Linked DNA regions of Acuticoccus sediminis. The protein of the gene in region 1 interacts with the protein of each later gene in a pairwise test. Links are inferred from orthologs where the notes say so. Each region holds a gene or a part of one and is shown in the gene's direction. Other genes may lie near its edges. The genes, in order: rlmB and DLJ53_RS14435.

Region 1 (3,245 bases):
GGTTCCGGCGGTAGTTTTCGATCGAGTACTTGGACTCGTCGTCCGGGACGCCATCGTCGTCCGTGCGATCGCCGCCGTCGTCGTAGACGACGAGCTCGTGCGGGAAGCCCGCCGCGTGTGTCACGAGGTCGACCAGGCGAATCGGATGATCCCTCTCCGGGATCGGAAGGTCAGGCAGATGCTGCTGCAGGGTGTCCGTCAGCCCGACGGTGCCCTCGGAAACGAGATGGGCGAGCACCAGTCCGGTGAAGACCTTCGTGATCGAGCCGATGCGCATGGTCGTGTCGCCGTTCGGCGCCGGATCGCCCTTTTCCGCGATCGTCCCGAAGCCGTAGACCGCGCGCTCGCCTTGCCGCGTGACCGCAACGACCATCCCCGGGACCTCGTTGCTGATGAAGAAGACGTCGGCGGGGAAGCCAACCGTCTCGTCCAGGAAAAGGTCCTGCGCGAGGAGGGGCTGCGTGAGGCCGGTCATCGCCAGGAGCGCGACGGCGAAACGATTCAGCATAAACCCTCCGCGAACATTTTCTAATATTTCTTGACTTACTATAACGCTTTCGCAGCCCTGAAATAGATGCGTGTTCCCGGCGGTCGCCGACGCTCCGGCGTGACCTTCCCGGCCCGGCACGGCAGAAGGCCCATGTCACCGTCCGTCGGGGCGTCCGGTCGCGAGCGCGCGCAGATGGCGAATCCGAGGCGCGGCGCACAACAGCCCTCACCACCGAGCGATGCTTTTCTGGATCGTCGTCCGGGAGCCGTGCGCGGCGCTGCATTCATGCCGGGGGCGATGCGAATGGACGCGCCACCTCTCAGCCCCGACGCGGCCGAGAGCTCCGAAGGTCGCCGATTCGCGGGATCGGACCATGCGTCACCGACGTGGCCGACGCGCATGTTCGGCGGCGCCGCAAAACGCACACCCGCTCAAGCCGCGGCGCCTTGTTCTCTCTGGGACAGCAATTTGGGGGTCAGATGGTGGAGGGGGTTGGATTCGAACCAACGTAGGCATAGCCAGCGGATTTACAGTCCGCCCCCTTTAGCCACTCGGGCACCCCTCCGGTGTGGGCGGCGTGTTAGGCTGTACGCGCGGCGATGTCAACGATGAGTGTCGAACGAAACTATGGATGATTCAGAGCCCTATTGGCTTTTCGGGCTTCACGCGGTCCGCGCGGCGCTCGCAAACCCCCGGCGCGCCGTGCACGAGATGATGGTGACGACCAACGCGCTGCGGCGTCTCGACCCGCTTCCGCGCCGAATCCAGCCCGAAACGGTGGACGTCCGGCGGCTCAACAAGCTGCTGGGCGACGCGGTCCATCAGGGCGTCGCGATTCGCGTCTCCCCGCTGAAGAGCGTCGCGCTCGACGAGATCGCCGGGGGCAGGCTCGTCCTGTGCCTCGACCACATCACCGATCCCCACAACGTCGGTGCCATCCTGCGCTCGGCGGCGGCCTTCAAGGCCGACGGCATCGTCGTGACGCGGCGCCACAGCGCGTCGGAGACGGGCGTCCTCGCCAAGTCGGCGTCCGGCGCGCTCGACATGGTGCCGATCGCGGTCGAGACGAACATGTCCCGCGCCGTCGACGCGCTGCGGGAGGCCGGGTTCCGCACCATCGCCCTCGACAGCGAGGCGGAGACGACGTTGAGCGAGCAGCCGCGGGCCGACCGCTGGGCGTTCGTCCTCGGCGCGGAGGGCAAGGGCGTGCGGCCGGGCGTGCGGGCCTCATGCGACGCGACCGCGGCGATCGAAGTGCCGGGCGCTCTCGCCTCGCTCAACGTATCGAATGCGGCGGCGATCATCCTCTACGCCGCTCAAACGCACCTCCTCGGCGACAAAGCTTGATGAGCGCTGGTCTTTCGCGCCAGAATGTTGATACTTCCAGCGCTGATCGCCGTTTGATCGGCCTATTCGACGCCGATGGCCGGAAGCGATTTCGGCATCGGCGGTAAGAACAACCTTTCGCGTCGCGGGATCGTATTCCTTTTGTCACCATGGTTAGCTGCGCCGAGCCAACAATTCAGCATTGCTGCGCCAGCGCCCGCTCAATTACAGGGGTAGCGGAATGAACCGTGACAATGGACCGAGCCATCCCCGACCGGCCCGGACGGGCCCGCGGCGGGTGCCTGCGTCGCGGGGGACCGGCGGCGGCGCGCCACGCCGCCTCGCCTCGCCGACTGTGAGCGAATGGCCCGGCGTGCTCGACACGCGGGCGCTCGACCAGTCGCTTCACCTCAATCTGAGGCTCGCCGCGGTGGTCTGCTCGCGGCGGATGGAGGCGGCCCTGCGGGACCGCGGGCTGAGCGCGGTGGAGCTCGTGACGCTCGCGCTGATCCAGGCCAACCCCGGGATCCGGCAGGGCGTCCTGGCATCGACGCTCCAGCTCAAGCCGGCCTACATGACGAAGCTCGTCCAGTCCCTTCAGGACCTGCGTCTCGTCAAGCGCACCGTTCCGGCGAACGACCGCCGCTCCGTCGAGCTGCGACTGTCGAGCGAGGGCGAGGCCGTGACCACCGCCGAGCGCGAGCGGGTCGAGGCGTTCGAGACGCGCATGCACGCGGGCCTCCTCAGCCCGGCCGAGCAGCGCCAGCTCCTGAAGCTGCTGAAGAAGGTCTGGCAGGCCGACGACCCCGACGATTTCGAGATCCTTCGGGTCATCTGAGCGCGAATCACGGCGGCCCGGAGCGAATCATCTCGCTCCGACAGCCCGTGTACCCCTCTGGATCCGACGGGCGATGGTCCGGCGCGTCGGCCCCTCGCCCACGCGGCGACGAATGCCGACATGCGGCACAGTGACGGCCGGCCGAATTCGCGGACCGTCGGATCGGGCGGAGGAAGCCGGGCGGGAGCGGCGCTCCGGCGCGTGGCGCGGGTAGCGTCGCGGGGGACATTTCCAGTGCCCGGAAGTCGGGGCGAGCAGCGCACCTGCCGGGGGGCCGCTGCGTCCCGGAGGTGCCATCACTGGACAGCCTCTCGGGAGGGACGGCGGGGCCGGCTCGCGGCGCCGCCGGCTATGGTGTCAGGAGCGCGGGGGGCGATTCTGGGGGCGCGGCGAAGGGCCGTTGCCGCGCCGGGGCGGACGGCCGTCGCCAGACGCCTCGCTCCCCGGCAGACGGCGAGGCTCGCGCGAGGGGACCAGGCCGTTCTGCGTCTCGGCCGGCTCGCGGGCCGCGCGGGGCGGCTCCAGCATCCGCGGCGACTGGCGCACCGGCGCCACCGGCTCGTCGCGCAGGTCCTCTTCCTCCTCGTCCTC
Region 2 (2,836 bases), on another replicon or contig:
CCTTCAGGATTTCTTGCGCTGTGCTCATTCGCGTATGGCTCTCTCTCTTGCGCTTCTGTGGTTAGATGGCGTCCTCACCGATTTCACCGGTGCGGATGCGGATTGCGTCCTCGACGGGGAGGACGAAGATCTTGCCGTCGCCGATCCGGCCCGTCTGGGCAGCGTTGCGGATGGCGTCGACGGCGGCGGGAAGAAGGCTGTCGGGAACGATCAGCTCGATTTTCACTTTAGGCAGGAAATCGACGACGTACTCGGCACCGCGATAGAGTTCGGTATGCCCCTTCTGGCGGCCGAACCCGCGCGCCTCAAGCACCGTGATGCCCTGGAGCCCGACTTCTTGCAGCGCCTCCTTCACCTCGTCCAACTTGAACGGCTTAATAATGGCTTCGATCTTCTTCATGACACCCCGCTCAGCGGCGGACGGACGACCCGGCCCGCTGGACTGGCGCGATGATGCAGGGACCATGCCAAGCTCACCACTGCCGGATTGGCTCATTTCCAAGCATTTGCCGCGAAGGCAGGCAAATGTCCTGCTGATATTGCGAGCAAGCTGCTAAACGTTTGGGCATCAATGAGAATCTCTACCGATTTTGAGCTTCCAACGCCGACCGAAATGAGTGCGATCGACCGGGCCGCCGTGGCGGAGGGGATCCCATTCGAAACGTTGATGGAGCGCGCCGGAGGCGCCGTCGCCGACGTGGTCATTCGGCAGGCACCCGTCGGGGCGCCGATCCTGGTCCTCGCCGGACCCGGCAACAATGGCGGCGACGCGTTCGTGGCGGCGCGGCATCTCCTGGAGGCGGGGCATCCGGTCTCGCTTCTCGACCTGTCGGGCGGTCAGGGAACCGGCGCCGCGGCGGAGGCGCGCGCCGCCTATACAGGTCCGGAGGTCGGCGCGGAAGATGAATTCCTCGACCGTGCCGAAGTCATCGTCGACGGGCTCTTCGGAGGCGGGCTGGCGCGTGACGTGACGGGCGTCTTCGCCGACGTCATCGCCCGGCTGAACCGTCGGCACCGCGAGGTGGTCGCGATCGACATGCCGAGCGGCGTCGACGGCGCGACGGGCCTCGTCCGGGGCATCGCCATCGAGGCGCGGCGCACGGTGACCTTCCAGCGCCGCCGACCCGGGCACCTCCTCCTGCCGGGCCGCGACTTCTGCGGCGAAGTGACCGTGGCCGACCTCGGGATGTCGGACACGGCGGTCGGCTCGGCCCTGTGTCAAACCTTCGTCAACACGCCGGCCCTGTGGCGGGACGCGCGGCCGATGCTGGCGCTGGCCGGCCACAAGTACGACCGCGGCCATGCCGTCGTCGTCTCCGGGCCGATGACGGCGACCGGGGCAGCGCGCATGGCCGCCGGCGCGGCGCTGAGGACGGGGGCGGGGCTCGTCACCGTCGCCTCGCCGAGCGAGGCGCTCCTCGTCAACGCCAACCACCTGACGGCGGTGATGCTGGTGCGGGCCGACGGGGCGGAGGGGATCGCCGAGGCGCTTGCCGATCCGCGCCGCAACGTCGTCTGCCTCGGCCCGGGCCTGCCGGCGGACGACGAGACCCGCGCCAAGGTCAGGGCCGCGTGCGCCTCCGGGGCGTCCACCGTCATCGACGCGGGGGGCCTCAGCGCCTTCGCCGGCGACGCCGCCGGACTTGCCGCGGCGATCGGCCCGAAGGGGGCGGTGCTGACGCCGCACGCCGGCGAGTTTTCCCGCGTCTTCGGCAAGGGCCTCGTCGACGAGGCGGGGCGGCTCGAGGCGGCGCGGCGGGCGGCGGTCGATGTCGGCGCGGTCGTGGTCCTGAAGGGGCCCGACACGGTGATCGCGGCGCCCGACGGCCGGGCTGCGATCACCGAGAACGCCCCGCCGTGGCTCGCGACGGCCGGGGCGGGCGACGTCCTTGCCGGGATGATCACCGCGTTCATCGCCCAGGGCGTGCCTCTTTTCGAGGCAGCGGCCATGGGCGTGTGGCTCCACGGTGACCTCGCCCAGCGGGTCGGCCCGGCGCTGATCGCGACCGATCTGATCGCCAACCTGAGAACTGCGCGCGCCGCGTTCGATCACGTTTGACCCGAGAGGCTGGAGGGCCTTAGAGGTGTGCGCGCGCGGGTGTGGCGGAACTGGTAGACGCACCAGATTTAGGTTCTGGCGCCGCAAGGTGTGGGGGTTCGAGTCCCTCCACCCGCACCATACGTCCGGCGCTGCCGGGTTCCCATCGTCTGCGCTACCGCCTCTTGTCTGCGCTACCGCGCTTCGCGCTGCTTGAGCGCGTGCTACCGCGGCACCCGTCTGCCCCACCGCGCCGGCCTGAGGCCGCGAGGCGTGATTCCGGAGTGCTCGCTGCCTCCCCCGTCCTGCGACGGAGCCGCCGCGATCGGCGGTCGGCCGCGACCAATGTCGGGGCGGCTGCGCGCGGGGGTCTTCATGTCGCGAATGCGACACTTAGATATGCGGGCGCCGGTGGGCGGACGGTGCGGGGTGCGCCGGACGGGTCGCCGTGGATGCCGCGAGGGGGGGCCAGTGAATTTCTTGAGCCGGCTGCAACCCTTGTTTTGCCCGTCATCGGGCCGCTTCATGGCGCGGCGGGGCGACAAAGCCTCTGCTGATCGCGTCGAACGCCATTGACAGCGCTCCCTCGCGGGGCGACATGGAGCGTCCTCCCCGACAACGAATATTGGTGCTGCGGAAAGTGAACCCGATGGAAGTGACGGAAACCCGTGCTGAGGGTCTCGCGCGGGAACTCAAAGTGACGGTTCCCGCAGCGACCCTCGACGCTCGTCTCAATGCCTACCTGGACGATCTGCGTCAGAAGGTCCGACTGAAGGGATTTCGCCCGGGCAAGGTGCC

Evidence for each region.
Region 2: the proteins of rlmB (region 1) and DLJ53_RS14435 interact in binary tests that used the Escherichia coli proteins (3 or more experiments, as listed by UniProt). The link is inferred for Acuticoccus sediminis from one-to-one orthologs.

The regions. Positions count from the first base shown.
Region 1 is NZ_QHHQ01000001.1:188,785-192,029, forward strand. The notes cover bases 242-2,977. They hold rlmB (23S rRNA (guanosine(2251)-2'-O)-methyltransferase RlmB), read left to right. Parts: upstream 242-1,117; coding sequence 1,118-1,837; downstream 1,838-2,977. Other genes in these bases: DLJ53_RS00715 (serine hydrolase), read right to left, coding at 242-508; DLJ53_RS00730 (MarR family winged helix-turn-helix transcriptional regulator), read left to right, coding at 2,190-2,654. In the rest of the region: more of DLJ53_RS00715, read right to left, coding at 1-241; DLJ53_RS36500 (invasion associated locus B family protein), read right to left, coding at 3,012-3,245. UniProt on the Escherichia coli protein: Specifically methylates the ribose of guanosine 2251 in 23S rRNA.
Region 2 is NZ_QHHQ01000003.1:39,484-42,319, forward strand. It holds DLJ53_RS14435 (NAD(P)H-hydrate dehydratase), read left to right. Parts: upstream 1-613; coding sequence 614-2,059; downstream 2,060-2,836. Other genes in the region: glnA (type I glutamate--ammonia ligase), read right to left, coding at 1-28; DLJ53_RS14430 (P-II family nitrogen regulator), read right to left, coding at 62-400; tig (trigger factor), read left to right, coding at 2,688-2,836. UniProt on the Escherichia coli protein: Bifunctional enzyme that catalyzes the epimerization of the S- and R-forms of NAD(P)HX and the dehydration of the S-form of NAD(P)HX at the expense of ADP, which is converted to AMP.